DNA from 4 places in the Ideonella sp. FW305-24 genome. Region 1 is predicted to be linked to each of the others. Evidence: predicted binding sites of a transcription regulator. Region 1 holds the regulator's gene; each other region holds the start of a gene.
The links. The regulator FNR, encoded in region 1, switches genes on or off when oxygen is low (the NO sensors DNR and NnrR bind a similar motif). The targets are predictions, from matches to a motif close to TTGATNNNNATCAA.
Positions count from the first base shown of each region.

Region 1 (7,718 bases):
GAGGGCGCTGGTGTGGCCCGCTGCGAGGCAGACGCGGTGCTGGTTTCCAACCGCCTGCAGGACCTGGCCTCGGCGCGCGAACTCGCGCGCAAGACCCGGCGCGTGATGCGCCAGAACCTGGCCTGGGCCGTGGCCTACAACGCGGCCAGCGTGCCGCTGGCGCTGCTGGGCTGGCTGCCGCCCTGGGCCGCCGGCCTCGGCATGGCCGGCAGCTCGCTGGTCGTCGTCTTCAATGCGCTGCGCCTGGCCCGTTGAGCGGCTTCATCCAATGGACATCCTCTACCTCCTGATCCCGCTTTCGGCACTGCTGGTGCTGGGCCTGCTGGCCGTGTTCGCCTGGGCGCTGCAGGGCGGCCAGTTCGATGACCTGGAACAGCAAGGCGAGCAGATTCTGCTGGACGACCGCGCCCCCGATTGACAAGCATCAAGCCCCGAGGGGGGCGGCCAGCAAAGAATCCTTCTGTCGACATTCGACTGGGATCGGAGGACTCTGATGGTGGCAATGCGCGAGACGCCCGGCACGGTGAACTACACCGACGAAACGGTGCGTGGATTTGCGCTGGCGGCGGTGCTGTGGGGCGTGGTGGGCATGACGGTGGGGGTGTTGATCGCCGCCCAGCTGGCCTTTCCTGACCTGACCTACGGCATCCCCTGGCTCAGTTATGGGCGGCTGCGGCCGCTGCACACCAATGCGGTGATCTTTGCCTTCGGCGGTTGTGCGCTGATGGCCACCAGCTTCCACGTCGTGCAGCGCACCTGCCAGGTGCCGCTGTTCCTGCCGTGGCTGGCCAAGTTCGTGTTCTGGGGCTGGCAGGCGGTGATCGTGCTGGCCGCCATCAGCTTGCCGATGGGCTTCACCCAGGGCAAGGAATACGCCGAGCTGGAGTGGCCCATCGACCTGCTGATCGCCGTCGTGTGGGTCGCCTATGCGGTGGTCTTCTTCGGCACGCTGGGTGTGCGCAAGGTGCGCCACATCTACGTGGCCAACTGGTTCTTCGGCGCCTTCATCCTGGCTGTCGCGCTGCTGCACATCGTCAACAGCGCGGCCATGCCGGTGAGCTTCTGGAAGAGCTACTCGGCCTACGCTGGTGTGCAGGACGCCATGATCCAGTGGTGGTACGGCCATAACGCCGTGGGCTTCTTCCTGACTGCCGGCTTCCTCGGGATGATGTACTACTACATCCCCAAGCAGGCCGAGCGGCCGGTGTACTCGTACCGCCTGTCCATCGTGCACTTCTGGGCGCTGATCTTCACCTACATGTGGGCCGGCCCCCACCACCTGCACTACACCGCGCTGCCCGACTGGGCACAAAGCGTGGGCATGCTGTTCTCGCTGGTGCTGCTGGCGCCGAGCTGGGGCGGGATGATCAATGGCGTGATGACGCTGTCGGGGGCCTGGCACAAGCTGCGCGACGACCCGATCCTGAAGTTCCTGATCGTCGCCCTGAGCTTCTACGGCATGTCGACCTTCGAGGGTCCGATGATGTCCATCAAGACGGTGAACGCGCTCTCGCACTACACCGACTGGACGGTTGGCCACGTGCACAGCGGTGCGCTCGGCTGGGTGGGCTTCATCTCGATGGGCTCGCTGTACTACCTGATCCCGCGCATGTACGGCCGCAAGGAGATGTACAGCGTCAAGGCCATCTCGCTGCACTTCTGGATCGCCACGCTGGGCATCGTGCTCTACATCGCCGCGATGTGGATTGCCGGTGTGATGCAGGGCCTGATGTGGCGCGCGCTGAACACCGACGGCACGCTGGTCTACACCTTCGTCGAAGGTGTCAAGGCGACCTGGCCGTTCTATGCGATCCGCCTGCTGGGTGGTCTGTTGTACCTGTCCGGCATGGCTGTGATGGCCTGGAACGTGGTGATGACCGTGCGCAGCGGTCGTCCGGCCCCGTCCCCCATCCCCCGTCTGGTCCAAGCTTGAGGAGCGCCTTGTGAGCACCCATTCTCCCGTCAGCGGCCACGAGCGCATCGAGACGAGCAACTTCTTGATGATCGTGCTGATCCTGCTGGTCATCGCCGTTGGCGGCATGGTCGAGATCATTCCGCTGTTCTTCCAGCGTTCCACCACCCAGCCGGTGACCGGGTTGCAGCCGTACTCGGCGCTACAGCTGGTCGGCCGGGACGTCTACCTGCGCGAGGGTTGCTACAACTGCCACTCGCAGATGATCCGCCCGCTGCATGCCGAAACGCTGCGCTACGGCCACTACTCGATGGCCGGCGAGTTCGTCTACGACCATCCCTTCCAGTGGGGCAGCAAGCGCACAGGGCCCGACCTGCAGCGCGTGGGTGGCAAGTACAGCGACGAGTGGCACCGCCTGCACCTGGCCGGCCCGCGCGACCTGGTGCCCGAGTCCAACATGCCGGCCTACCCCTGGCTGGAGACGGCCGCCATCGAGCCGGCCAGTGTGCCACCCAGGCTCAAGGCCATGCAGCGGCTGGGCGTGCCCTACACCGACGCAGATGTGGCCGGCAGTGCCGAGGCCGTGACAGGCAAGACCGAGCTCGACGCGCTGGTGGCCTACCTGCAGTCGCTGGGCACGCACGTCAAGTGAATTGAGGGACACCATGGACATCAACGACATCCGCAGCCTCGTGACGCTGCTGAGCCTGGCCCTCTTCATCGGGCTGATGGTCTGGACCTGGCGCCCGGCGCAACGCGCCGCGCACGAGGCTGCCGCCCGCCTGGTCTTTGAAGGGGATGACGGCCCTCTCTCCGCTGCCGCGGTGGCTGAAGATCACACGCGAGGGAGCCGGGCATGAGCGACTTCATCAACGCAGGCTGGGGCTACTACGTTGCCGCAGTCACCGTGCTGGGCCTGGTGGCCTGCATCGCGCTGCTGCTGATCGCGGCACGCCGCCGCGTGATGGCGCAGGACAACACCACCGGCCACGTCTGGGACGAGGACCTGCGCGAACTCAACAACCCGCTGCCGCGCTGGTGGATGTGGCTGTTCATCCTCACGGTGGTGTTTGGCGCCGGCTACCTGGCGCTGTACCCCGGCTTGGGCAGCGCGCCTGGCCAGCTGGGCTGGAGCAGCGTCGGCCAGTACAAGGAAGAGCAGGCGGCAGCGAACGCGGTCACCGCGCCGATGTTTGCTGCGTTTGCTGCCAAGACTGCGCCCGAACTGGCCCGGGACCCGCAGGCCATGGCGGTGGGCGAGCGCCTGTTCGCCAACAACTGCGCGGCTTGCCATGGTTCGGATGCGCACGGCAGCAAGGGCTTCCCGAACCTGACCGACCAGGACTGGCTGTGGGGCGGGGCGCCCGAGCGCATCGAGGAGACCATCCGCGAAGGCCGCGTGGGCATCATGCCGCCGATGGTGGCAGCGGTCGGCAATGCCGACGAGGTGCACCAGGTGGCGAACTACGTGCTCAGCCTGTCCGGCAGCCCGCACGACAGCCTGGCTGCACAGCTCGGCAAGTCCAAGTTCGTGGCCTGCGCAGCCTGCCACGGGCCGGATGGCAAGGGCAACCAGGCGCTGGGCGTGCCCAACCTCAGCGACAAGGTCTGGCTGCACGGCTGGGGTGAAGACGCGGTGGTGGCGATGATCAACAAGGGCAAGACCAACGTCATGCCGGCGCACGGCGAGCGCCTCTCGGCGCAGCAGATCCACCTGCTGGCCGCCTACGTCTGGGGCCTGTCCAAGTCCGGCCCGGTGACGACGGCCACGGCCACAACTTCCGCCACGCCGTAAGGCAAATCAAGGCAAGCTGCATGACCCGCGTCATTCCCATCGTGCCAGCCCCGGGTGACGCTGCGTCCGCAGCGGGCGAGGGCGAGATGGTCTCGCTCTACCAGAAGCAGAAGAAGATCTACCCGCGCTCGGTCAAAGGCGGTTTCGCCCGCTGGCGCTGGCTGATGGTGTGGCTCACGCAGGCCTTGTTCTATGGCCTGCCTTGGCTGTCGATGAACGGCAGGCAGGCGGTGCTGTTCGACCTGTCGGCGCGGCGCTTCTACATTGGCCAACTGGTCCTGTACCCGCAGGACTTCATCTACCTCACCGGCCTGTTGGTGCTCAGCGCCTACGGGCTGTTCTTCTTCACCACCGTGGGCGGCCGCCTGTGGTGCGGCTATGCCTGCCCGCAGACGGTCTACACCGAGATCTTCCTGTGGATAGAGCGCCGCTTCGAGGGCGAACGCGGCGCCCGCATGAAGCTGGACGCCGGCCCATGGACGCTGAACAAGCTCTGGCGCAAGGGCGGCAAGCACGTGGTGTGGGTGCTGCTGGGCCTGTGGACAGGCTTCACCTTCGTGGGCTATTTCACGCCGATCCACAGCCTGTGGACCGAGGCCTTCACGCTGGACTTCGGCCCCTGGGAATGGTTCTGGGTCAATTTCTACGGCCTGGCCACCTACGGCAACGCTGGTTTCCTGCGCGAGCAGGTCTGCCAGTACATGTGCCCGTACGCGCGCTTCCAGAGCGCGATGTTTGACAAGGACACGCTGATCGTCAGCTACGACAGCGCTCGCGGCGACCCACGCGGCACGCGCGCCCGCGGCACCGACCTGGCGAGCGCCGGCCTGGGCCAGTGCATCGACTGCAGCCTGTGCGTGCAGGTCTGCCCGGCCGGCATCGACATCCGCGAGGGGCTGCAGTACGAATGCATCGCCTGCACCGCCTGCATCGACGCCTGCGACGGTGTGATGGACAAGATGCACTATCCGCGCGGCCTGATCCGCTATGCCACGCAGAATGCGCTGGCCCGGCAGGAACCGCATCCGGACCTCACCAAGCCGCCCAAGCCAGCGCTTGACCTGCCGCACCTGCTGCGGCCCCGGGTGCTGATCTATGGCGCGGTGCTGATCGTCATCGCCGTCGCGTTTGTCACCAGCCTCAGTCTGCGCCGCACGCTGAAGGTGGACGTGGTGCGCGACCGCGCCACGCTGGCGCGCATCGTTGAAGACGGCCTGGTCGAGAACGTCTTCCGGCTGCAGTTGATGAATGCCACCGAGCAGCCACAGCGCTATCACGTGGCAGTGCAGGGCATTCCCGGCGCTGTGCTGTCCGGCAGCCCGGAGGTCAGCCTGCTGCCTGCCGAAGCCCGCTGGGTGACGCTCGCGGTGCGGGTGCCGCCCGAGCAGGCGGCGGCCTTGAAACCGGGCGCCCACCCGATCCGTTTCGAGGTGTCGCCGCTGGGCGCCGCGGGTGCCGCGGTGAGCGAAAAGTCCTCGTTTGTGATCCCCCGCTGATTCCGCCAACAAGGAGACAAGCCATGAAGGCAAGGCCCATCGAACAGTTTCAACCGACCTTGCCCTGGTGGCGGGTGCCCACTGCCTGGATGGTGTTTGGCGGCCCCGCCCTCGTGGTGGTGGCGAGCTTCGCCACCTTCGGCCTGGCGCTGCACGGCCGGGACCGGCCGCTGTTGGAGGCGGGCAGCGCAGAGCAGGGGGCCACGACCGATGCCATGCAGGCGCGCAATCATGCTGCCAGCCCCACACGCCGTTGAGGAAGACGAGCCGGAGGAGCGCACCGTCGCTTTCCGGCCCAGGCTTCGCAGCAGGCTGCTGCTGGTGCTCTGGCCTGCATTCGTGATGGCGGGCCTGCTCGCCGGCCTGATGTTCGCCTTCGTGGACCCCGGCAGCGTGCACGACCTGCCAGGCAGCGGCGAATCCGAATGGTCGCGCAACGCCATCTGTTCGCTGGCATTCCTGGTCTTCTGGGTCACGACCGCCATTTCGTCGGCCGCTACTTTGTGGCTGGTGGGCGGCTTGCGGCGCGAGCGCGAGGCGGCGCCCGAATGACCGCTGGCGCCGCGGAGCCCGTCACGCAGGGGGGTGGCACCGCCGCGGCTCGGCTGGATCAGCCGTGCGCGTTGTTTACCAGGCGCTGCAAGGCCTCGGGGTCCAGCACGTCGATCTGCCGCTGGCGTACCGCCAGCACGCCGTCTTCCTGGAACTTCGAGAAGCAGCGGCTCACGGTCTCCAGCTTCAGGCCCAGGTAGGTGCCAATTTCCTCGCGTGTCATGCGCAGCACCAGCGAAGACGGCGAGAAGCCGCGCGCCTTGAGCCGCTGCGAGAGGTTCAGCAGGAACACTGCCAGGCGCTCTTCGGCCCGCATGCTGCCCAGCAGCAGCATCACGCCATGGTCGCGCACGATCTCGCGGCTCATGATCTTGTGGAACTGGCGCTGCAGGCCGGGGAATTCGCGCGAGAGCTGCGTGAGCTGGCTGTAGGGAATCACGCAAACCTGAGAGTCTTCCAGCGCCACGGCGTCGCAGGCATGGTGGTCATTGCCAATGCCGTCCAGACCCAGCAGTTCGCCCGCCATCTGGAAGCCGGTGACTTGGTCGCGCCCGTCTTCGGGCGTGATGCGGGTCTTGAAGAAGCCGGTGCGCACCGCGTAGACCGCTTCGAACGGATCGCCGTGGCGAAACAGCGTGTGGCCGCGGCGCACGCTGCGGCGGGTGGCGACCATGCCGTCCAGCCGCTGCAGTTCGTCTTCCGGAATGCCCACCGGCAGGCACAGCTCGCGCAGATTGCAGTGTGAGCAGGCCACATTGGGCTTGGCCTGGGCGGCGCAGGCATCGGTCAGGGGAATCATGGCGGGGCAGTCTTGATGTGAGACAACAAAGGTCCGGGACCTGATTGTTCAAGCCCGGCTGCTGTGGGCGCTTGCGCCAGATCAAGCCGGCCAAGGCCGGTGCCGGGCAGCATGCCGGGCATGACAGTCCTTTCGTCGACCTCCGCTGGCGCAGAGCAGGCGTCGCCGCTGCTGCCCGAGGCCTTGCTGCGGCGCTTCGACGCCCCCGGCCCGCGCTACACCTCCTACCCCACGGCAGACCGCTTCGTCGAAGCCTTCGGCCCGGCCGAGTGCCGCCGAGCGCTGGCGTTGCGCGGCGGCGGCGCGGCGCTGGGCGGGCCGCTGTCGGTCTACGTGCACATTCCGTTCTGCGAGTCGGTCTGCTACTACTGCGCCTGCAACAAGGTCATCACCCGCCATCACGAGCGCGCCACCGAATACCTGCAGGCGCTGGACACCGAGATCGGCCTGGTGCGCGCCGCACTGGGCGACGGCCCGTCGGCTTCGCAGCTGGTCTCGCAGCTGCACCTGGGCGGCGGCTCGCCGACCTTCCTGTCCGACGAGGAGCTGGGCCGTCTGCTGGCTTCGCTGCGCGCAGCCTTCGGCTTCACCGAAGGGGCGGAGCTGTCGATCGAGGTCGACCCGCGCACCGTCAGCGCCGAGCGCCTGGCCCACCTGCGCACACTGGGCTTCAACCGCATCAGCTTCGGCGTGCAGGACTTCGATCCGCAGGTGCAGCAGGCGGTGCACCGCGTGCAGCCGTTCGAAAGCGTGAAAGCCTTGATGGTCAGCGCGCGCGAACTGGGCTTCGCCTCCATCAATGCCGACCTGATCTACGGCCTGCCGCAGCAGACGCCGGCCAGCTTCGCGCGCACCATTGCGCAGATCGGCGAACTGCGGCCGGACCGCCTGGCGCTGTACGCCTATGCCCACCTGCCGCAGCGCTTCAAGCCGCAGCGCCGCATCGACACCCTGCAGCTGCCCAGCGCCGCGCAACGTGTGGAAATGCTGGGCGGTGCCATCGCCGGCTTGCTGGGTCGCGGCTACACCTATGTGGGCATGGACCACTTCGCGCTGCCGGACGATCCTCTTGCCGTGGCCAAGCGCGAAGGTCGGCTGCACCGCAATTTCCAGGGCTACAGCACCCAGCCCGATTGCGACCTGATAGGACTGGGTGTGTCGGCC
Region 1 is NZ_JBYTAI010000001.1:200,334-208,051, reverse strand. It holds gene AC3WR5_RS00910 (heavy metal translocating P-type ATPase) at 1-255, shown strand, start outside; gene ccoS (cbb3-type cytochrome oxidase assembly protein CcoS) at 269-418, shown strand; gene ccoN (cytochrome-c oxidase, cbb3-type subunit I) at 503-1,933, shown strand; gene ccoO (cytochrome-c oxidase, cbb3-type subunit II) at 1,944-2,564, shown strand; gene AC3WR5_RS00890 (CcoQ/FixQ family Cbb3-type cytochrome c oxidase assembly chaperone) at 2,578-2,772, shown strand; gene ccoP (cytochrome-c oxidase, cbb3-type subunit III) at 2,769-3,707, shown strand; gene ccoG (cytochrome c oxidase accessory protein CcoG) at 3,728-5,203, shown strand; gene AC3WR5_RS00875 (nitrogen fixation protein FixH) at 5,227-5,460, shown strand; gene AC3WR5_RS00870 (hypothetical protein) at 5,435-5,755, shown strand; gene fnr (fumarate/nitrate reduction transcriptional regulator Fnr) at 5,814-6,554, opposite strand; gene hemN (oxygen-independent coproporphyrinogen III oxidase) at 6,675-7,718, shown strand, end outside.

Region 2 (7,718 bases), on a different contig from region 1:
CCGCGTGCACGCTGCGCACCAGCACCGCCGGAGGCCGCGGCAGCGCCAGCTCGGCCTGCGGTGGCCGCAATGCCAGCGAGGCCAGCAGCGCAAATGCAACCGTGACCACTGCGCCGTATTCCGGCCCATAGGCCGGATCGCCGGCAATGAAGTGGTTGTTCCAGCCGGCCACGCCCATGTAGAGCAGCGCGTGCACCAGCAGCACGCCAAACAGCGTGCGCTCGTCGGCTTCCTCGGCCGCGCTCCAGCGCACCAGCGCGCCCAGCACGATGAACAGGTTCTGCGCGTCGAACAGCCACATCATCGTGTGCACGCCGGGCTGGTCCTGCGCGCCGTGCACCGTCAGCACATGCCAGGTGATCAGGAAGTAGCCGAAGCCCAGCGCCAGCGCCAGCAGCGCGTCGATGCCTCGCACCCATTTTTGGCCAGCGGGTTGCCAGCTGCTGGCCAGCAGAAAGGTCAGCGGCACGGCAGCCAGGTGGAAGGCCAGCATCGCGCCGCGGTACATCTCGTTGGCCAGGCCCAGCACCCATTCGTGCCAGAGGTTGCCGAAGCCGCCAACCGTCCAGACCAGCAGGCTGGCCGTCACCAGCCACCAGCCGGTGCGCGCCGCGGCCTGCGGTTCCCGCCAGCCGCGCCAGGCGGTGGCCAGCCCCGTCAGCAGGGGCGCCACCACCATCGCCAGATAGGCCACGCCGCCCGCAGCCTCGGGCCAGGCGAGCGGGAGGCCGATTTGCAGCAGCAGGAAGCCCAGCGGCAGCGAGATACAAGGAGTTACAACATGGCGCACGGCGCGATTTTGGCCCAAGCCGCGGCCGGCCTTGCGCGCTGCAGCATCAAAGGCAATCTTTACCCGGGCAAGGGCGAGCGGCCATGCCAGCCGGTGACATACGCAGGCGCCGGCACCGTGCTGTACGGCGCCGCCACGGGGGCCTGCGGCTGCAGCAGCAGCGGCAGCACGCCGGCCCAGACCGGCAGGTCCAGGTCCTCGGCATCGTCCTGCGGGCCGCCGGTGCGCACCTTCGCAGCGGCCTCGTTCAGCGGCAGGGCCAGCAGCGTGGTCGCGGCAAATTCCTTGTCGTTGCCAGGGCGCGCATCGTGCTCGCGGCCCGGTGCGATCTTGTGCATGAACACGTCCATCAGCCGGCGCTTCTCGGCTTCGCCTGCCACCGCCTCGAAGCTGCCGTAGATCACGGCCGAGCGGTAGTTCATCGAATGGTTGAAGGCCGACTTGGCCAGCACCAGCCCGTCCATCAGCGTGATGGCCACGCTGACCTGCCGGCCACTGCCCAGCAGCTTGACCAGCCGGCCGCCGTTGGAGCCATGCACATACAGCCGCTCGCCATCGCGCCAGCAGGCGGTGGGAATGCAGTGGCTGCTGCTGCCGTCATGGAAGGCGATGTGGCAGAGGTAGCTGGCGTCGACGATGGCATGCAGCGTGGCCGCATCGTAGCGGGCCAGCTCGGCCAGGCGTTTGACACGGGTGCGGGCACTGGGCGGGGACATGGGGCAACTCCTGGGATGGGAAAACGGCGAAGCGGCGCAGCATAGGCAACAATTGGCCCCTCACCTAGAGCCATTGCCGGCAAGTTTTTAGAGCCAGTTTCCGCAGCACCATGGACTACGCCCTGCTGCTGCGCAGCGTCGATCAAGCCTACCCGACCCTCGGCTCGCGCCAGGCCAGGTTGCACCAGGGCCTGCGTCTGGCCATCCTGGACGGCCAGCTTGCTGCAGGCGCCGCGCTGCCTCCCAGCCGCCAGCTCGCGGCCGACCTCGGCGTGGCCCGCAACATGGTGCTGTACGCCTACGAGCAACTGGCCGCCGAAGCGCTGGTGCGAACCGAAGGCCGGCGCACACGCGTGGCGCCGCTGCCGGTGCAGCCGCGGGCCGAGGAAACACTCGCGCTGCCGTTGTCCCGCCGCGCGCTGTCGCTGAGCGAGCCGCTGGACGGGGTGGACGGTTCGCACTTCGTCACCCCCGGCCCGGACCGTGCCTTCGTGCCCGGCCTGCCGGACCTGCCCTCGTTCCCGCTGGCACTGTGGCGCCGCCTGCTGGACCGAGCCTGGCGCGACGCCAGCCCGCCCGACCTGGGCTACGCCGGCGTGCAGGGCGACGCCTCGCTGCGTGACGCGCTGGCCCAGCACCTGCGCGCCAACCGCGGCTTGCGCTGCAGCGCCGCGCAGCTGTTCATCACCGACGGCACCCAGCAAAGCCTGCAGCTCTGCGCCAGCGTGCTGGCCGATGCCGGCGACACCGCCTGGCTGGAAGACCCCGGCTACGGCGGTGCGCTCACGGCCTGCCAGTCCGCGCTGCTGAAGGTGGTCGGCAAGCCGGTCGACGGCGAAGGCCTGCGCCTCACCGACGCCGACTGGCGCCATCCGCCGAAGCTGGTCTACGTTACGCCCTCGCACCAATACCCGCTGGGCTCGGTGCTCAGCCTGCCGCGCCGGCTCGCGCTGATCGCCAATGCCCGGCGCCATGGCAGCTGGATCCTGGAAGACGACTACGACAGCGAGTTCCGCCACACCGAGGCGCCGCTGCACGCGCTGCAAGGCCTGGAGCCGGCCGCGCCGGTGTTTTACCTCGGCACCTTAAGCAAGACGCTGTTGCCGGCGCTGCGCACCGGCTACATCGTCGTGCCGGCCGGCATGGTGGCGCCGTTTGCCGAGGCCATGAGCCGGCTGCAGCCGCGCGGCCGCATGCCCGAGCAGCGCGCGCTGGCCGCCCTGCTTCACAGCGGCGCCTACCTGGCCCACCTGCGCCGCATGCGCCGCCTCTACCGCGAGCGCCGCGAGGCGCTGCTGGCCGCGCTGCAGCAGGAATTCGGCGAGAGCGTCGTGCCGGTCGGCCACGGCGCGGGCCTGCACCTGTGCATCACGCTGCCGCAGGGCGTGGTCGACGTGCAGGCCAGCGCACGTGCCGCTGTCCTTGGCGTGGTGGCTCGGCCCCTGAGCCAGCACCAGGTCCCCGGCTGCCCGCACGGGCCGCTGAACGGCCTGGTGCTCGGCTACGGCCATGTCAGGGCGCAGGCCATGGACCGCCAGGTCCGGCTGCTGGCACGGGCCGTGCGCGAAACCTCAGGCTGATGCGGGCGCCAGCCACTCGCACAGCATGTTCACGTGGGCGCTGCGCATGCGCTCGGCGTCTGCCGCATCGTGCTCGCCGAAAATCAGCTGCGTCAGCATCAGCAACACGGCGGGCGCGAGGATCAGCCGCGGTTCGCGTACCAGCACTTCGGTCCGCACGCCGGACGGTGCACCGCTGTGCGCCGCCGCCTCGGCCAGGATCGCACTGAGCGACTGCCAATGGGGCTCCAGCACCTGGGAGCGCCAGCGCGCTACCAATTCGGGCACGCGCCGGCCTTCGGCGATCAGCAGGCGCAGCATCGCCGTGGTGCCGGGATCGCCCATGCGCTGGTACATGCGGCCGACCAACCACTCTACCAGTGGCCGCAGCGCGGTGGGCGGCGGCTGCTCTGCTGAGCCCGGATCGGGGACTTGCAGGTGGCGGCCGATCAGTGCTTCGAACAGCTCGTCCTTGCCCTTGAAGTGGCCGTAGAGCCCGCCCTTGGACAGCCCGCACAGCGCGGCGATGTCGTCCATGCGCGTGGCCGCGAAACCGCGCTCGGCAAAGGCCAGCAGCGCCGCATCGAGGATCTGCTGCACCCGCACCTCGGGCGGCTCGCGGCGCCGCTGGGGCGCGGGGGCAGGCGCCACGCAGGCCTGCAAGGGAATGGGGGCTGGCATGCGCATGTCTCCTGGTGTTGTGTCCTGCCACGGCATTGGAGACTGACCAGTCGGTCACTTGCTTGATCTGCCTCAAGAGGGGTGGGGCCGCGGCTTCCTACATTGGCGCCATCCCGGTCCCCCGCAGGACATCGCCATGCCGACGCCCGCTCTCCTCACCCGCCCCGAACTCCCCAGCCTTGCCGAGCGCATCGACCCGCTGGTGCACGCCGCGCTGGCCCGTGGCAGCGCTTCGCTGTCGCTGGCCTCGCCGCTGCTGGCCTGGCTGGACTGGTCGCTGCACCTGGCCGCCTCGCCCGGCAAGCGTGCCGACCTGGGCAGCCTGGCCTGGCAGCAGGCCCAGCAATGGACCCACTACGCGCTGGCCTGTGGCGCTGCCGCCGGCCGCGCGCCGGCCGAGGGCTGCTGCGTGGCTCCGCCGGCGCACGACCGCCGCTTCGAGGCCCCCGAGTGGCAGCGCTGGCCGTTCAACCTGCTGCACCAGTCCTTCCTGCTGACCGAGCAGTGGTGGGCCGCGGCCACGCAAGGCGTGTGGGGCGTGGAAAAGCACCACCAGGACCTGGTGGCCTTTGGCGCGCGCCAGCTGCTGGACCTGGCCTCGCCCGGCAACCAGTTGCTCACCAACCCGGTGGTGCTCGAGCGCACCCAGGCCCAGCTGGGCGCCAACCTCGCACGCGGTTTCCTCAACGCCGTGGAGGACCTGCAGCGCGAGGCGGTGCACGCGCCGCCGGCCGGCACCGAACCCTTCCAGGTCGGCCGCAACCTGGCCGTCACCCCCGGCAAGGTGGTGCTGAAGACCGCGCTGATGGAGCTGATCCAGTACGCCCCCAGCACGCCCACGGTGCATCCGGAGCCGGTGCTGATCGTGCCGGCCTGGATCATGAAGTACTACATCCTGGACCTGTCGCCGCACAACTCGCTGATCAAGTTCCTGGTCGACCAGGGCCACACGGTGTTCTGCATCTCGTGGAAGAACCCGCAGGCCGAGGACCGCGAACTCGGCATGGACGACTACCTCTCGCTGGGCGTAGCCGCCGCGCTGGCCGCCGTGCGGGACATCGTGCCCAAGCAGCCGGTGCATGCCGTGGGCTACTGCCTGGGCGGCACGCTGCTGAGCATGGCCGCCGCCGCACTCGCGCGCACCGAGCCGGAGGCGCTGGCTTCGATGACGCTGTTCGCCGCCCAGACCGATTTCCACGAACCCGGCGAGCTGGGCCTGTTCATCGACGAGAACCAGGTCAGCCTGCTGGAAGCGCAGATGGCGCGCACCGGCTACCTCAAGGCCAGCCAGATGGCTGGCGCCTTCCAGATGCTGCGCTCCAACGACCTGCTGTGGTCGCGCATGGTCAACGAATACCTGCTGGGCCAGCGCGCACCGATGAACGACCTGATGGCCTGGAACGCCGACGCCACCCGCATGCCGGCCCGCATGCATTCGCAGTACCTGCGCCAGCTGTTCCTGAAGAACGACCTGGCCGAAGGCCGCTTCATGGTCGACGGCCACCCCGTCTCGCTGGCCGACCTGCGGCTGCCGGTGTTCATGGTGGGCACGCTGACCGACCACGTCGCACCGTGGCGCTCGGTCTACAAGCTGCACCACCTGTGCCCGGCCGAGATCACTTTCGCGCTGACCAGCGGCGGCCACAACGCGGGCATCGTCAACCCACCCGGTGCCGGCCATCGCCACCATCAGTTGCTGACCCGTCCTGCCGAAGGCCCGAGCTTGACGGCGGACGACTGGCTGGCGGCGGCGCCGCAGCACGAAGGCTCGTGGTGGCCGGCCTGGCAGGCTTGGCTGGCGGCGCATTCCGGCGCCCCGGTCAAGCCGCCGCACATGGGTGGCCGCCACAAGGGCGCGCTGGCCGATGCGCCCGGCAGCTACGTGATGGTGCGCTGACATGGTCATCGACCTGAGCGGCAAGAAAGGCCTGGTGGTGGGCATCGCCAACGCACAGAGCATTGCCTGGGGCTGCGCGCAGGCCTTCCAGGCGGCCGGCGCCGAACTGGCGCTGACCTGGCTCAACGACAAGGCCCGTCCGCACGTCGAACCGCTGGCCCAGGCGCTGAACGCGGCGCTGATGTTGCCGCTGGACGTGCAGCAGCCCGGCCAGCTGGAAGCGGTGTTCGAGGCCATCACCCAGCGCTGGGGCAGGCTCGACTTCGTGCTGCACTCCATCGCCTTCGCGCCCGGTGCGGATCTGCACGGCCGAGTGGTCGACAGTTCTCCCGAGGGCTTTGCGCAGGCCATGGACGTCTCCTGCCACTCGCTGCTGCGCATGGCCCGGCTCGCCGAGCCGCTGATGGCGGACGGCGGTTGTTTGCTGACCATGAGCTACCAGGGTGCCGACGAGGTGATTGCCAACTACGGCGTGATGGGGCCGGTCAAGGCCGCGCTGGAAGCCAGCGTGCGCTACCTTGCCACCGAGCTCGGGCAGCGCGGCATTCGCGTGAACGCGGTGTCGCCTGGCCCGCTGGCCACACGCGCCGCCTCCGGCATCGCCCATTTCGATGCACTGCTGCAGGACAGCGCCGCCCGCGCCCCGCTGCGCCGGCTGGTCACGCAGCAGGAGATCGGCGAGCTCTGCAGTTTTTTGGTCAGCGACCTGGCGCGCGCCATCACCGGCGACACGCTCTACATCGACGCCGGCATGCACATCCTGGGCTAGCCATGCATTTATCTCGACGCTTCCTTGCTTTCGTTTGGTCTGGCGGCCTGCTGCTGGCTGGCTGCGCCTCGCTGGCGCCGCCGTACACCCGGCCAGAGCCGCCGGTCCCGGCGCAGTTCGAGCTGGGCGCGCCGCCGCTGGCGCGCCAGGCTGCCTCGCTGCCCTGGCAGGACTATTTCGCCGACGCCCGCCTGCAGGCCCTGATCGCGCAGGCGCTGGACCACAACCGCGACCTGCGCCAGGCTGCGGCCCGCGTGGCGCAGGCCCGCGCCGCGCTGGGCATCCAGCAGGCCGAGGCCCTGCCCACGCTGGCCGCCCAGGCCGGCGGCCAGCGCCAGCGGGTGCCGGGCGACCTGAACCTCACCGGTCGGCCGGTGGTGGGCAATGACTTCCAGGTCGGCCTGGGCCTGGCCAGCTGGGAGCTGGACTTCTGGGGCCGGGTGCGCAGCCTCGAAGGCGCGGCGCGAGAAAGCTTCCTGGCCAGCGAAGCGGCGCAGGCCGCCGCCCGTCTCAGCCTCATCACCCAGGTGGCCCAGGCCGACCTGGCGCTGCGCGAGTTGGACGAGCGCCTGGCGCTGGCCAATCTCACCGTCAGCAGCCGCAGCGAAAGCTTGCGCATCTTCACCCGCAGGGTGGAGGTGGGCGCCACCTCGCGGCTGGCGCTGACCCAGGTGCAGACGCTGCTGACCCAGGCCCAGGCGCTGAGCGCCCAGCTCGACCTCGCGCGGGCCAACCAGGCCCATGCGCTGATGCTGCTGGTCGGCGGCCCGCTGGACAGCCGCACCGTGCCGCTGCTGGCCGCCACCCGGCTGGCCGAGCTGCAGCCGGGGCTGCCCGCTGAGCTGCTGGACCACAGGCCGGACCTGCTGGCCGCCGAGCACCAGCTCAAGGCGGCCAATGCCAACATCGGCGCCGCCCGCGCCGCCTTTTTCCCCCGCATTGCGCTGACCGGCCAGGCCGGTACCGCCAGCGCCGAGTTGAACGGGCTGTTTGCCACCGGCAGCGCGGCCTGGAGCTTTGCCCCGCAGATCACGCTGCCGCTGTTCGACGGCGGCCGCCGCGAGGCCAACCTGGCCGGCGCCCAGGCGCGCCGGGATGAAGCGCTGGCCCGTTACGAAGCCACCGTGCAGGGCGCCTTCCGCGATGTCAACGACGCGCTGGCCGCACGCCAGGGCCTGGCCCGCCAGCTGGCGATCGCCCAGCAGGCGCTGGCGGCCCAGCGCGAACGCGCCCGCCTGTCCACGCTGCGCTACGACGCCGGCTCCGCCGCCTTCCTCGAAGTGCTGGACGCCCAGCGCGACCTGCT
Region 2 is NZ_JBYTAI010000006.1:214,791-222,508, reverse strand. It holds gene AC3WR5_RS18150 (GGDEF domain-containing protein) at 1-790, opposite strand, end outside; gene AC3WR5_RS18145 (pyridoxamine 5'-phosphate oxidase family protein) at 850-1,506, opposite strand; gene pdxR (MocR-like pyridoxine biosynthesis transcription factor PdxR) at 1,617-3,086, shown strand; gene AC3WR5_RS18135 (TetR/AcrR family transcriptional regulator) at 3,078-3,746, opposite strand; gene AC3WR5_RS18130 (PHA/PHB synthase family protein) at 3,883-5,643, shown strand; gene fabI (enoyl-ACP reductase FabI) at 5,645-6,412, shown strand; gene AC3WR5_RS18120 (efflux transporter outer membrane subunit) at 6,415-7,718, shown strand, end outside.
Region 2: a site for FNR is predicted at 3,809-3,822, ahead of AC3WR5_RS18130 (PHA/PHB synthase family protein). Genes of this name have one in related genera too.

Region 3 (7,718 bases), on a different contig from region 1:
CAGGCCATCGCCTGCATGAAGGCCGGCAAGCATGTGCAGGTCGAGATTCCGCTGTGCGACCTGTTGGCCGACGGCGAAGAAGTGCTGCGCGTCCAGCAAGAGACCGGCAAGGTCGCGATGTGCGGCCACACCCGCCGCTTCAACCCCAGCCACCAGTGGGTGCACAAGAAGATCAAGGCCGGCGAATTCAACATCCAGCAAATGGATGTGCAGACCTACTTCTTCCGCCGCACCAACATGAACGCGCTGGGCCAGGCCCGCAGCTGGACCGACCACCTGCTGTGGCACCACGCCGCGCACACCGTGGACCTCTTCGCCTACCAGGCCGGCAGCCCCATCGTGAAGGCCAACGCCGTGCAGGGCCCCATCCACCCGACCTTGGGCATCGCGATGGACATGAGCATCCAGCTCAAGGCTGCCAACGGCGCCATCTGCACGCTGAGCCTCTCATTCAACAACGATGGCCCGCTCGGCACCTTCTTCCGCTACATCGGCGACAGCGGCACGTACATCGCCCGCTACGACGACCTCTTCAACGGCAAGGAAGAAAAGATCGACGTGTCAAAGGTGGACGTCTCGATGAACGGCATCGAACTCCAGGACCGCGACTTCTTCACCGCCATCCGCGAAGGCCGCGAGCCCAACAGCAGCGTGGCCCAGGTGCTGCCTTGCTACAAGGTGCTGCATGAACTGGAGTTGCAGTTGAAAGGCTAAAGGGGCCGCCGAGGCTGCAATACAAGCCCATGAACCCGGTGCTTCTCCGGCTAATGCTCACCGAGGCGCTGCCGATAATTGATTCATTGACGCGCAGAACCGACCACACGATTGGGTGGAACAGCGGGAACCCGTGACCCAGCGCCGAAGACCGTCCCGCATCACCAATGCGGTGTCCGGAAGAGTCAGCCCGCCACCAGCGATGGTCGCGGGCTTTTCTCCTTTGCAGCGCGTCAGCGAGGCGCGGGCCTGAGCTTGCTCAGCTGGGTGCCGGCGCTGCCGCTGACCAGCGCTGTTGCATCTTCCAGCCGCCCGATGGCGGCGCGCGGGCCGCCGGCCTCGACAAACTCGATGCAAGCCTGGACCTTGGGGCCCATCGAGCCCGCCGGCAGGGCCAGCTCGCGCAGCGCAGCAGGCGTGGTGCGGTGCAGCCATTGCGGCTCGGCCGCGCGGAAGTCCGGCGCCACGCCGGGCACGTCAGTGAGCAGCAGCAGCAGGTCGGCACCCAGCTGGCGGGCCAGCAGGCCGCTGGCGTGGTCCTTGTCGATCACGGCTTCGACGCCGTGCACGACCCCGTCGCGGCGCAGCACCGGAATGCCACCCCCGCCGCCGCAGATCACGCTCACGCCCTGTTCCAGCAGCAGGCGGATCACGGGCAGCTCCAGCACCTGCAGCGGCCGCGGTGACGCCACCAGGCGGCGCCAGCGCTCGCCATCGCGTCCGAACTGCCAGTGGGCCGGCCGCACCAGGGCAGCCAGCTCGGCCTCGCTGTAGAGCGGGCCAATCGGCTTGCTCGGATGGGCGAACGCCGGATCGGCTGAGTCGACCTCGATCTGCGTGAGCAAGGTCGCAAAGCGGCGCTCTGGCAACAGGTTGGCCAGCGCCTGCTCGATCAGGTAGCCCACCATGCCTTCGCTCTCTGCGCCCAGCACATCCAGTGGCGTGGCTTCGCCACCGGACTGACCGGCGTAGGCGGCGGCCTGCAGCGCCAGCAGGCCGACCTGCGGGCCGTTGCCGTGCGTGATCAGCAGTTCATGCGTGCGCGCCAGCGGCGCCAGCGCCTGGGCTGCAGCGACCAGGTTGTCGCGCTGCGTCTGCACGCTGAGCGGCTGGCCGCGGCGGATCAGGGCATTGCCGCCCAAGGCTGCGACGATGCGCATCTCAGGCCAGTGTGGCGACCAGCAGCGCCTTGATGGTGTGCAGGCGGTTCTCGGCCTGGTCCCACACCACGGAGGCCGGCGACTCGAAGACCTCGTCGGTGACCTCCAGGCCGTCCATGTCGTGCTTGCGGCAGATCTCGCCGCCCTTGCGGGTGCTGCGGTCGTGCAGGGCCGGCAGGCAATGCATGAACTTGACCGCAGGGTTCCCCGTGGCCTTCATCAGCGCGGCATTGACCTGGTACGGGCGCAACAACGCGATGCGTTCGTCCCACACGGCATCGGGCTCGCCCATCGAGACCCACACGTCGGTGTAGACAAAATCCGCACCGCGCACCGCCTCGATGGCCGATTCGCAGAAGTTCAGCCGCGCACCAGTGTCGCGCGCCTTGTTCTGGGCCGACTGGATCAGCGCATGCGAGGGCCAAAGCGCCGGTGGCGCGCCGATGCGCAGGTCCATGCCCATCAGCGCCGCGCCCTGCAGCAAGGTGTCGCCCATGTTGTAGCGGGCATCGCCCAGGTAGGCCAGGCGCATCTCCGACAGCGGGCGGCTGCAATGCTCCTGCATGGTCATGAAGTCCGCCAGGATCTGCGTGGGATGGAACTCGTTGGTCAGGCCGTTGTAGACCGGCACGCCGGCGTACTCGGCCAGTTCCTTGACGATGGCCTGCGCGAAGCCGCGGTACTCGATCGCGTCGTACAGCCGGCCCAGCACGCGCGCCGTGTCCTTCACGCTTTCCTTCTCGCCCAGCTGCGAATCCCCGGGGCCGATGAAGGAGACGTTGGCGCCCTGGTCGAAGGCCGCCACCTCGAAGGCGCAGCGCGTGCGGGTGGACGCCTTCTCGAACAGCAGCGCGATGTTCTTGCCCCGCAGCTGCGGCTGCTCGGTGCCGGCGGCCTTGGCGCGCTTGAGCTCGTGGGCCATGCCCAAGAGGTAGTCGAGGTCGCGTGCGCTCAACTCGTCGAGCGAGAGCAGGCTTCGGTTGTGCAGGTTGTAGCTCATCAGGAACCTCGGGTTCAGCGGTAGGCGACGGGGTCGCGTTGAATCGGGCAGCTCATGCAGTGCGCGCCGCCGCGGCCGCGGCCCAGCTCGCCGCCAGGGATCTCCACCACCTCGATGCCGGCCGCGCGCAGGCGGCGGTTGGTGGTGGTGTTGCGGTCATAGCCGACGACCACGCCGGGCGAGAGCGCCAGCACGTTGTTGCCGTCGTCCCACTGTTCGCGCTCGGCCTCGAAGTGGTCGCCGCCGGTGGCAATGGCCTGGAAGGCCGGCAGCTCCATGACCTCGGCCAGCACCTGCAGCAGCGGCGTGTCGCCGTGCGAGCGCAGTTGCAGGCCGGCTCCGTGCTCGGACGGCCGAAGTTCGTGGCAGACGATCTGGCTGACCACCTCGGGGAAGTAGGTGAAGACGTCAGGTGCGCACTGGGTGAACACCGTGTCCAGGTGCATCGCGGCGCGCGAGCGAGGCAGCTGGGCCGCGATCACGGCGCGGGCCGCGCCGCCCTGCATCAGGGACTGCGCGAACTGCATCACCGCCTGCGGGCTGCTGCGCTCGCCCATGCCCACCAGCACCACGCCTTCGCCCAGCATCATCACATCGCCGCCTTCCAGCGTGGCCAGGCCATGATCCTGCGTCGGATCGCCGAACCAGGTCTTGAAACCCGCGTTCTCGAAGCGCGGGTGGAAGCGGTAGATGGCGGCCGTCAGCAGCGTCTCGCCACGGCGAGCCGGCCAATACAGCGGGTTCAGGCTCACGCCATGACCCACCCAGCAGGTGGTGTCGCGGGTGAACAAGGTGTTGGGCAGGGGCGGCAGCACGAAGTCTTCGAGCGCAAGGTAGGCGCCCAGCAGACCGCGCGGCTGGAAAGGCAGGTCGGCCTTGGTCATGCCGCCAATCAGCAGTTCGGCAAGCCGGGCCGGTGGCAGCTCGGCCAGCGCGGCGCGCAGCTCTTCGAGCATGCCGGGGCCAACGGTGTCCGGCGCGATCTTGCGTTCCAGCAGCCAGCGCTTGGCCTCTGGCAGCGCCAGGGTCTGGGCCAGCAGCTCGTGCAGCTCCAGCACCTCGATGTCGCGGCTGCGCATCTCGTGAACGAATTGCGCAAAATCGCGCTGCGCGCGCTCCACCCACAGCACGTCATCGAACAGCAGCTCGTGGCAGTTGGCCGGGGTCAGGCGGCGATGGGCCAGGCCGGGGCGGCAGACCAGCACGCTGCGCAGGCGGCCGACTTCGGAAAAAACACCTTGTTGCATCATGCGTCCTTCAGATCTTGGCCAGGTCCAGCGAGCCATTGGCCAGCATGGCCAGCGTCGCCGCCGCTGCCGCCACCAGCACCGCGGCCAGCGCCCATTCGGCCCCGCGCAGCACGCTGCGACCCTGGGCCCGCTGGGACCAGGCATGCACCGCCAGGCCAGGCGCGTAGATCAGCGCCGTGAGCAGCAGGTAGATCGGGCCGGCCGCGTACAGCAGCCAAAGGCTGTAGACCGTGGCCACGCCACCGGTCAGGCCGAGCGCTGCGCCGCCCTTGCGCAGCGAAAGCTTGAGTGCGAACAGTGCGCACAAGAGGTAGGGCACCAGGATGGTCGAGGTGGCCAGCTTGATCAGCGCCAGGTAGGCATCCCCGGCGAAGAAGGACAGCAGCAGCATCAACTGCACCACGCCATTGCTCCACCACAGCGCGGTCGTCGGCGCGCCCTGCGCGTTCTCGCGCGCGAAGGCCGTGGGGAAGACCCGCTCCTTGCCGGCAGAAAACGGCACCTCGGCGGCCAGCATGGTCCAGGACAGCATCGCGCCACCCACCGAGAGCAGCACGCCGCCCAGCATCAGCACGGCACCCCAGGAACCCACCGCCCGCTCCAGCACCGCAGCGGTTGACGGGTTCTTCATCGCGGCCAGTTCGGCCTGCGGCACCACGCCGAGCGAGAGCAGCGTGATGGCCATGTAGAGCACGATCGTCAGCAGGAAGCCGATGACGGTGGCACGGCCCACGTCGCCAGGCTCACGCGCCCGGCCCGAGAAGACCGCCGCCCCTTCGATGCCGATGAAGGCCCAGACGGTGACCAGCATGGTCGACTTGACCTGGCCGAACACAGGGCCAAGGGCTTCGCTGCCCCAGAAGTCCAGCGAGAAGCTGCGGGCCTGGAAGGCCAGCGCCACCAGCACGCCGAACAGCGCCAGCGGCACCAGCTTGGCCAGCGTGACGACGGTGTTCACCGCCGCGGCCGACTTCACGCCGCGCAGCACCAGCGCGTGATAAAGCCACAACAGCACCGACGCGCCGGCAATGCCGGCCGCGGTGTTGCCATCGCCAAAGCCCAGGTTCGGCAGGAAGTAGGCCAGCGACGAGAAGATGATGATGAGGTAGCCGGCATTGCCGATCACCGCCGAGAGCCAGTAACCCCAGGCCGAGTTGAAGCCGACAAAGTCGCCAAAGCCGGCACGGGCATAACCGTAGACGCCGCCAATCGCATCGGGCGCCTGTCGTGACAGCTGCACGAACATCAGCGCCAGCGACAGCATGCCCACCGCCGTCACCGCCCAGCCCAGCAGGATGGCACCGGCACCGGCACCCGCTGCCATGTTCTGCGGCAGCGAGAACACGCCCGAGCCAATCATCGAGCCGACGACCAGGCTGCTGAGCGCGCCCAGCCCCAACGCGCCCCGGCCCCCGACTGCCATGACGGGTGATGCGCGTGGCACTTCTGCAAGGCGCGGCAACGGCCGCGAACTGCGGAGAGGAGGGTGCGAATTCATGGCCTTGATCCCGGACTTTTGTGACATCAGTCACTCTAGGCCGGTGCCTGGCTCGCACCTTGACATCCATCAACCGCGCCACCACAAGCGCCGCGCGGTCGCCGCGCTCCTCCAGCCGCTCATCAAGCGCGCATCAAACGCGGCAGCGCGCCGATCTGCAGCGTCGGCTGATCAGCCCTGGATGCCGCGGCGCGGCGGACGGGCCGCCCGGGCGAAGGCCTGTTCGGCGTGGGCCAGCAGGCGGCTGTCCAGCGGGCGGAAACGGGGCGTTGAGGGGGAAGCCATCAAGGCCTTCCATTCGCTGTCCGAATGCGCGCTGGTGCCCAGGCCGCGGTTGAACAGCGTGAGCGCCACAGCAGGGCTCACACCCAGCGCATCGACCAGGTCGCGCAGGCGCTGGTTGTTGCCGGCATCGGGGCCAGCGTCGGCGGCCTGCGCATCATTGGCAGACTGCTGGCTGCCAGGCAAGGCGGGGGAGGCGGACATCATCGACGGGCTCATGGGCCGCATGCTAACGACAGGCCACGCGCCTTCGCCACCCCTCTTTTAGGGGTTATCGGAAACCTGTTTGCCCCGCAGCACCGGGGGATTCAGGCCACCGGCAGCGCGTCCCGCAGGGTCTCGACCAGCACGCGCAGCCCTGCTGTGTACGAGCGCCAGCCCAGGCCCTGGATCGTCGCCTTCACGGCTGGCGAAATGATGGAATGCGCACGCCACGCTTCGCGCGCGGCAATGTTGCTCATGTGGATTTCGAGGATGGGAAACGGCATGGCCTTGATCGCGTCGTGCAGCGGCACGCCGTGCTGCGTCAGGCCGGCCGGGTTCAGCAGCGCGCCCTGCGCGGTGTCGATGTGGGCATGCAGCTGGTCGATCAGCGCGCCTTCGTGGTTGGACTGGAAGATGGTCAGCTCGACGGCCAGTTCGCTGGCGAGCGATTCCAGGTGGCCGTTGATCTGGGCCAGCGTGGTGGTGCCGTAGATGTGCGGCTCGCGGCGGCCGAACAGGTTCAGGTTGGGGCCGTGGAGGACGAGGATCTTCATGGTGAACGGGAGATCAAAGGGTACTTCAATGGTGCAGGCGCGCAAGCTCTGAAACGTAGAGCCTGGTGATGGCCGGGTCGTAGCTGGCCATGAATTTCTCGGTCACCGGCTTGGCAATCTGCCGCATGCGGGCCTGCTCCGCCGCCGAGACCTCGTTGTACTGCATGCCCTTGGCCTGCAGTTCGCCCACCGAACGCTGGGCCGCGGCGCGGCTCACCTGGCGCTGGTAGCCACGGGCCTCGTTGGCCGCGTCGTTCATGATCTTCTGCTCGGTCAGCGAGAGCTTGTCCCAGAACTTCTTGCTGACCAGCACGATGTTGGCCGCATACACATGGCGCGTGGCGCTGACGTACTTCTGCACCTCGAAGAACTTGTTCGACAGGATGACCGCAAACGGGTTCTCCTGGCCGTCTACCGCGCGGGCTTCCAGTGCGCCGTACAGCTCGGCAAACGGCATCGGCACCGGGTTGGCCTTGAAGGCCTTGAAGGTGTCGAGGAAGACCGGGTTGGGAATCACACGCAGCTTCAGGCCGTCCAGGTCCTCGGCCTTGGTGATGGGCCGCTTGCTGTTGGTCACGTTGCGAAAACCCAGGTCCCAGTAGCCCAGCGCGATCAAGCCCTTCTCCGGCAGCCTGGCGATCAGCGCCTGGCCCAGCGGGCCGTCCAGCAGGGCATCGGCCTGCGCGTAGTCCGCCACCGCAAACGGAAAGTCCAGCAGGCCGAACTCGCGCACGATGCCGGCCAGCGAGGTGGTGGCCGGTGCCGACATTTCCTGGATGCCGCCCTGCAGCGCCGACTGCTGCTGCATCTCGTTGCCCAGCGTGGAGGCCGGGAACTCCAGCACCTTCAGCTTGCCGCCGCTCTTGGCCGCCACCAGCTCACCAAAGCGCTTCACGCCAAAGCTCACGGGGTGGTCGGCATTGTTCAGGTGCCCGAAGCGGATGGTGCGCTCCTGGATGTCCTGGGCGTTGGCGGCAGACAGCACTGCACACAGCAGGCTTGCAAGGCCGAACCAGCGCGGCAGCAGACGGCGGGAACAACAGCGGTCGAGAGTCA
Region 3 is NZ_JBYTAI010000008.1:135,916-143,633, reverse strand. It holds gene AC3WR5_RS21420 (Gfo/Idh/MocA family oxidoreductase) at 1-714, shown strand, start outside; gene AC3WR5_RS21415 (carbamate kinase) at 948-1,874, opposite strand; gene argF (ornithine carbamoyltransferase) at 1,876-2,874, opposite strand; gene arcA (arginine deiminase) at 2,889-4,121, opposite strand; gene AC3WR5_RS21400 (basic amino acid/polyamine antiporter) at 4,132-5,547, opposite strand; gene AC3WR5_RS21395 (hypothetical protein) at 5,794-6,111, opposite strand; gene AC3WR5_RS21390 (type II 3-dehydroquinate dehydratase) at 6,213-6,662, opposite strand; gene AC3WR5_RS21385 (TRAP transporter substrate-binding protein) at 6,688-7,718, opposite strand, start outside.
Region 3: a site for FNR is predicted at 5,682-5,695, ahead of AC3WR5_RS21400 (basic amino acid/polyamine antiporter). Genes of this name have one in related genera too.

Region 4 (7,718 bases), on a different contig from region 1:
CCGCGAGCCGGCCGCCGAATTGGCCGCAGCGCATGCCTGGGCCGAATTCGCCACACCGCGCCATGTGACCACATCGGACATCACGGACCCGCCGCACCACTGGCAACTGGGTGGCGCCAGGAGCGAAGACCCGAAGACCCTGCTGGCCGGCTGGCTGACCCAGGATTTCGCGCCACTGCGCGAGCTGGGCTTCATCGTTGAACTCGACGAGGATTGGCTGCGCCGCACCCAGCGGGTCGACGACATCTCCGCCAGCCTGGAAAGCAGCGACCCGCGCGATGCCGGGGGCTGGTTGGACCTTTCCCTGGGCTTCGACATCGACGGCCGGCGCATCAACCTGCTGCCCTTGCTGCCGCAGGTGCTGGCCGGCCTGAATCTGGATGCCGCCAACGATCCCGCCGCCCTGCCCGAGCATTTCTGGCTGCAAACGGACGACAACCACTGGTGGCAGCTGCCCTCGGCGCCGCTACGGCCGTGGCTGCAGGTGCTGATCGAGCTGCTGGGGGAACGCGAAGGCGACTTCGGCAGCGAATCCTTGAGCCTTTCGCCGGTGGAAGCCTTGCGGCTGGGCGCCGACCAGGCCGAGTTCGGCCAAAACGGCCATGCCGCTTTACGAGAGGTGCTGGCGCCACGCCAGGCCGGAGTCACGCTGCCACCGCCTCCCGAGGGACTGCAGGCCAAGCTGCGGCCGTACCAGCAACAGGGCTGGGCCTGGATGAGCGCACTCGCCAAGCATCGCCTGGGCGGCGTGCTGGCAGACGACATGGGCCTGGGCAAGACCCTGCAGACCCTGACCCACCTGCTGGACGAACAACGACGTGGCCTGGGCCGGCACCCAAGCCTGATCGTGGTGCCTACCAGCCTGGTCGGCAACTGGCACCGCGAATGCGAGCGCTTCGCGCCCGAACTGCGCATGCTGGTGCTGCACGGCGCCGGCCGCCACGCGCGCCACGCCGAGTTGGCTGAACACGATGTGGTACTGACGACCTACCCCTTGCTGCAACGCGATCTGCACGTGCTGGTCGAACAGTCCTGGCATGCCCTGGTCCTGGACGAGGCCCAGACGCTGAAGAATGCGCGCACCCATACCGCCAAGGCGGCCCGGCAACTGCACGCCCACCACCGCATCGCGCTGACCGGCACGCCGATGGAGAACCACCTGGGCGAGCTGTGGAGCCTGTTCGACCTGGTGCTGCCGGGCTACCTCGGGCGCGAGCCGCGCTTCACCGAGCTGTACCGCACGCCCATCGAAAAGCAGCGCGACAGCCGTCGCCTGGCCTTGCTCCGCCGCCGGCTCATGCCCTTCATGCTGCGCCGGGACAAGCGCATGGTGGCATCGGAACTGCCGCCGAAGATCGAGCAGGTCGTGCGCGTGCAACTGGGCGCAGCGCAAGCCAATCTTTATGAAACCATCCGCGCTGCCGCCGAGGCCTCGGTGCAGAAGGCGCTCGCCGCCAAAGGCCTGGCCCGTTCCCAGATCTTCGTGCTGGACGCCTTGCTCAAGCTGCGCCAGGCCTGCTGCGACCCGCGACTGGTCAAGCTGAAGAACAACCGCCAGAAGATCGGCAGCGAATCGGCCAAGCTGACCTGGTTGCTGGAGAACCTGCCGCAGATGCTGGAAGAAGGCCGCCGCATATTGCTGTTCTCTCAGTTCACCTCGATGCTGGCGCTGATCGAAGCCGCGCTGGCCAGCGCCGACCTGCGCTGGACACTTCTGACCGGCGACACCCTGGACCGCGAGGCCGCGATCACCCGTTTCACATCGGGCGAGGTGCCGCTGTTCCTGATCAGCCTGAAAGCCGGCGGCACCGGCCTGAACCTGCCGCAGGCCGACACCGTGATCCATTTCGACCCCTGGTGGAACCCGGCTGCCGAGAACCAGGCCACCGACCGGGCCCACCGTCTGGGGCGGACCCAGACCGTCTTCGTCTACAAGCTCGTGGCTGATGGCACGCTGGAAGAGCGCATCCTCGCGATGCAGGCCCGCAAGGCAGAACTTGCCCGCAGCGTGCAAGGCGCAGCAGATGCCGAAGACACCAGCGCCCGCCTCAGCGAAGCCGACCTGAACTGGCTGCTGCAGCCGCTGGGCGCTGCCACGCTCGGCGAAGCCAGCAGCGTCTCCACCGAAAATTCCGAAATGGCCTCTGCATGAACAGCATCGCCGCCCTCTCACATTCCACTGGAACTCCATGCGCGCAGATCAATTGATTCTTCAACGAGGCCTCGTGGCCACCCGGTCGGCGGCTCAGCGCCTGATCGAGAGCCATGCCGTGCGGTGGAAGGGGCCCAAGGGCTGGGCGGTGATCAACAAGGCGGGGCTGGACGTGCCGGAGGAGTGTGAGCTGCAGGTCACCGACGACGCCGAGCTGCGTTTTGTCTCGCGCGGCGGGCTGAAGCTGGAAGGCGCGCTGAAGGCCTGCAAGATCGACGTGGCCGGGCGGCAATGCCTGGACCTGGGGCAGAGCACCGGCGGCTTCACCGACGCGCTGCTGCAGGCGGGCGCGGCCCATGTGGTGGGCATCGACGTGGGCCACGGCCAGTTGCACCCCAAGCTGCAGGCCGACGAGCGCGTGACCAGCTTCGAGGGCCAGAACGCGCGCGACGTCGAGGGCTCGCCGTTTGCGGCCAGCTACGAACCGCACAGCTTCAACTTCGTGACCGGCGACCTGTCCTTCATCACCTCCACCCACGTGCTGCCGACCATGGTCGAGTACCTGGCGCCGGGCGGCGACCTGCTGGTGCTGATCAAGCCGCAGTTCGAGCTGCAGCCCGCGCAGATCGGCAAGGGCGGCATCGTCAAGGACAAGGTGCACTTCATCGAGGTCGAGAACCGCCTCTGGCAGGCCTGCAAGGCGCACGGCCTGAAGGTGCAGAAGTACTTCGAGAGCCCGATCAAGGGCGGCAACGGCAACACCGAATTCTTCGTCTGGGCCAAGCAGCCCGCTTGAACCTGCAAGCCAGATTGACATGACCTCCATCAGCCTAGAGTTCTTTCCGCCGAAGACGCCCGAAGGCGTGGTCAAACTTGCTGCCGTGCGCCAGCAGCTCTATGCGCTCAAGCCCGAGTTCTGCTCGGTGACCTATGGCGCTGGCGGCTCGACGCAAGACGGCACGCTGGCCGCCGTGCAGGCCATCCTGGCCGAGGGCATGGACGCGGCCTCGCACTTCACCTGCGTGGGGGCCACGCGCGCGTCGGTGCGCGAGAAGCTGCAGCTGTTCCAGGGCGCCGGCATCCGCCGGCTGGTGGCGCTGCGCGGCGACCTGCCCAGTGGCTACGGCGCCTTCGGCGAGTTCCGCTATGCCAGCGACCTGATCGCCTTCATCCGCGAGACCACCGGCACACACTTCCACATCGAAGTGGCCGCCTATCCGGAGATGCACCCGCAGGCCAGGTCGCCGCAAGCCGACCTGGAGGCCTTCGCGACCAAGGCGCGGGCCGGTGCGAACTCGGCGATGACGCAGTTCTTCTTCAATGCCGATGCGTATTTCCGCTTCGTCGACGAAGCCCGCGCGCTGGGGCTGGACCTGCCCATCGTGCCCGGCATCATGCCCATCACCAACGCCAGCGGCCTGATGCGCTTTGCCGACAGCACCGGCGCCGACATTCCGCGCTGGATCCGCATGCGGCTGCAAAGCTTTGGCGATGACACGGCCAGCATCAAGGCCTTCGGGCTGGACGTGGTCAGCGCGCTGTGCGAGCGCCTGATCGCCGGTGGCGCGCCGAGCCTGCACTTCTACACGATGAACCAGAGCACGGCCACGCTGGCGCTCTGCGAGCGGCTGGGCCTGGGCGGCTGAGCCCTGTGGCGCCGGCGCATCACCGCGCCTGCGCCAATGCTGACCTGGATCAAGCGCTTTCCGCGGACACCGCCTCGCGCACCGGCAACTTGCGCCAGCACAGCTTGACGAACCCCTCCCCCGGTTGCAATGACATCACGTCATGTCATTCAACAACAAGGAGTTCGCCACCATGCGCAAGACCCTCATCGCCCTGGCCGCCGTTGCCGCCGCCCTCGCCCCCCAATTCGCCGCCGCCCAGCAAGACAGCGGCCAGTGGCTGCTGCGCGCCCGTGCGCTCTACCTGCAGTCCGACAACAGCGACAGCACCGGGCTGGACCTGAAGATCAACGACAAGGCCTTTCCCGAGTTCGATGTCAGCTACTTCTTCACGCCCAACATCGCCACCGAACTGGTGCTGACCTACCCGCAGCGCCACACCATCCGCTCGGGCGACACCATCATCGGCAGCCTCAAGCACCTGCCACCCACGCTGACGCTGCAGTACCACTTCACCGACCTGAAGGCGTTGCGGCCCTACGTCGGCGCCGGCCTGAACTACACCCGCTTCTCGTCGGTCAGCTTCGAGCCCGCGGTAGATGCGGCGCTGTCGCCCTCGATCAAGAAGAACAGCTTCGGCTGGGCGCTGCAAGCCGGCGTGGACGTGCCGGTGAAGGACGGCTGGCTGGTCAACTTCGACCTGAAGAAGGTGCAGATCGAGACCGATGTGAGCTCGGCCGGCACCAAGGTCGGCACCTTCAAGGTCAACCCGCTGCTGGTCAGCGTGGGTGTCGGCAAGCGGTTCTGATTCAAGCCCGGGCGATCTTCACCCAGGACAGTTCATCCCACACCTGCGCGGCGCCGGCCGGCCGGCGCCGATGCCGCGCGCCACCTGCCGACACCCGCGCCTGCAGCCGGGCCAGATGCGACTGCAGGCGCTGATCTTCCGGCCAATGCCGCAGGCTATCCTCCGCAACACGCAGCGCCATGTTCAACCGGCCCAGCTTGAGCAGGGTCGCGCTGAGGTGCAGGAAGATGCCCGCGGACCTGACGCCGCTTGCGAGCGCCTGGGCCAGGACCTCGCGGGCGCCCGGCAGGTCATCGATCTTGAGCAGCAGCTTGCCCAACTGCTCGTTCATTTCGGGATCGTCGGTCGCGATGAAGTGCGCCTCCCGCGCCGCCTGCACGGCGTCGCCCATGCGACCCGTGCGCGACAGCACCTGCGCGCGCTGCATGTGGAACTGCGCCGAGCCCGGCGCCATGGCCAGCGCGGCGTCGATGGCGGACAGCGCGTCTACCCACTGTTCGGCCTGCATCTGGCGCCGGCTCAGCTGAAACAAGCGTCTTGGGTGCTCCCCGTCGCCAAGCATCTGACGGCTCAGTTGCCTGGCCTCATCCTCTCGCCCCAACACCTGCAGGACTTTGGCCTTGAGCCAGATCGAGGTCGGGTCCCGCTCATCACGGGCCACGGCCGCATGCGCAGCTGCGAGCGCTGCATGTGGCCGACGATGGGTCAGCAACCGCCTTGAAAGATTTTTCCAGTAGGTCTTCGAGTCGCGGCGCGCATGGCGATGCAACTGCGGCCCGAGCGAATCGCCCTGCAGCACGTCCAGCACCGCGGGCTTCAACTGCCTGGCTTCATGGAGGAATTGAAGGCAGGGATGACCACTGTGCGGCAAGGCCAAAACATGCAGCCGAGAAGGCGCGATCAGGGCCCTCAATCGGTCCACGTGCAGCCAGTCTGCGTCCTGCGAATCGGCCCACACGAAGTAGCGGCAATCGGCTCCCAGCGCAGCCGCATCAATGCGGTAGCGCCAGGCCAATTGCTGGCCGAAAAATGCCCAGCGCTTGTCGAATGCTTGGTCGATCGCGAACTGAGGGGAGCAGGCCAGGACGGTGTCGAGTTTCAACCGACCTGAAAACGCGATGGCTGCAAAGCCCCCCATCGACGAGCCGTAGCCCACCCGGCGCTCATGGCCTCGATCGGCCACAAAGGCATTGATGGCCGAAAAGAGTTCGGCGGGCACTTCCTGAAACCAGCCATCCACCGAAGACTTGAATGCCAGGACATCGAAACCTGACTTCAGCAGGAAGTCGCCGCCAAACCCCGTGCCGTCGAGCTGCTTGTTGTTCGAGGGCGTGAAGGTCACGGCCAGCGGCCGCCGACCGCCGTCGTTCATCGAGAAAAACTGAACCTTTAACGTCTTGGAGACGTGGAAATCCAATGCCTGCATGCAGCCCTGCCGCCGGTTTTCTAGTGGCCACTCCCGGCCCGCGCGCACGAATGCCGGCGAGCCCCTTCGCGGGACTATAACGACGATTGACAGGTACGTGACAGGAATGCCCCAAGCGGCGGCAGTATTACCACTGAGGAAGCAAGGCTACTTGTCCAGCTGAACGCCCTCTTCGTTCAGCATCGCATCGAGCGGCACGTCGTGCGGCTCGGGCTCCAGCCACGGCACGTAGCCGTGCGAGTAGCCCAGGCCGGCGGTGTACGGCTTCGGCTGGATCTCGGCCAGCGTGCGGTCGTAGAAGCCGCCACCGTAGCCCAGGCGCACGCCGCCGGGGCCGTAACCCACACACGGCACCAGCAGCAACTGCGGGTGGAAGATCTCGGTGTTTTTGGGCTTGGGGATGCCGTAGGCGTCCTCTTCCATCTCGCAGCCGGGATACCAGACGTGAAAGCTCAGGCGCTTGGTCTCGCGGTTCATCACCGGCAGCCCGATGCGCCGCGGCGGCTGGCCGGGCTCCGCTGCCTCGCTCCAGCGGTACAGCGCCGGCAGCGCGTCGAACTCGCCCTTGATCGGCCAGTAGGCGCCAATCGTGGTTTCCGGCCGCTTGATCAGCCAGACCTGCAGCACTTCCTGCAGCTGCGCCGCGCGCTTGTGGCGGTCCAGCAGCCCCATGCGTTCGGCCTGCAATTGTTTGCGCAGCACAGCCTTGTCGCGGGACGGTTCCAGTTGCAGCTTGAACGGCAGGGTCATGGTCGGACTCGGTACCAGGGAGCTTTGCATTGTGCGGCCTGAGCGGCCTGTGCACACCTGGCCTGACCCGCGAGAATCCGACCATGAGCAATGACTTCGTGGCGTGGTGCCGGGAATTGCTGTCGCCGCTGGGCACGGTGCGCAGCCGCCGCATGTTCGGTGGCCACGGCTTCTACGTGGATGACCTGTTCCTCGCACTGATTTTTGACGAGCGGCTGTACCTGAAGGTCGACGACGAAACCCGCGCGAGCTTCGAGGCCCAGGGCTGCACACCATTCACCTACAGCGTGCGCGACGGCGGCCAGCACTCGCTGAGCTATTTCACCGCGCCAGACGACGCGATGGACTCTCCCGCTCAGATGCTGCCGTGGGCCCGGCTCGCGCTGGCTTCGGCGCTGCGTGCCAGAGCCAGCAAACCGCCGGCCAGGAAACGCGCGCCAGCTGCCACGCCACGGCCGGTCTCCTCGCGCAAGCGGGCGAAGGGCAAGGCCGGTTGAGCCTGCCAGGCCAGTTGCACCGGCTTGCCCGCTTCCCATGGGCCGGCAGACAGCTGCTCGCCACGCTGCACGTGCAGCGTTTCGCCGGCTTGCAGCACATGGTCGGACAGGTCGCCGGCGCGGGTGATCCACACCTCGCCTTGCAGCACCTTGAGGTCGCCGGCGCGCGGGGCGCGCCAGGCTTGGGCTTGGCGCAGGGTCATCGCTTGAGAGGCTTGGGTTTGCATGGTGAGGCTCCTTTGGGCTGGCGGTGTCAATAGCGTTCTTGCATCAGTGCGGTGGAAGAAGCTCACCGCTGCATGACCTGAATCATCGGCGTGTGGGCCGTAAAATTCCAATGAGACTTGGCGCAGGGATTGATACCATCTGCGCATGAATACGCCGCTTTCCGGTGCACGCCAGCGCCCGCTCTCGCTGGACGGCCTGCGCAGCTTCGAGGCCGTTGCCCGGCTGCTCAGCT
Region 4 is NZ_JBYTAI010000015.1:84,643-92,360, reverse strand. It holds gene AC3WR5_RS28330 (DEAD/DEAH box helicase) at 1-2,152, shown strand, start outside; gene AC3WR5_RS28325 (TlyA family RNA methyltransferase) at 2,226-2,948, shown strand; gene metF (methylenetetrahydrofolate reductase [NAD(P)H]) at 2,968-3,798, shown strand; gene AC3WR5_RS28315 (OmpW/AlkL family protein) at 3,971-4,585, shown strand; gene AC3WR5_RS28310 (tetratricopeptide repeat protein) at 4,587-6,011, opposite strand; gene AC3WR5_RS28305 (5-formyltetrahydrofolate cyclo-ligase) at 6,159-6,761, opposite strand; gene AC3WR5_RS28300 (TfoX/Sxy family protein) at 6,845-7,258, shown strand; partial or broken gene AC3WR5_RS28295 (DUF2917 domain-containing protein) at 7,306-7,461, opposite strand; gene AC3WR5_RS28290 (LysR substrate-binding domain-containing protein) at 7,631-7,718, shown strand, end outside.
Region 4: a site for FNR is predicted at 3,838-3,851, ahead of AC3WR5_RS28315 (OmpW/AlkL family protein). Genes of this name have one in related genera too.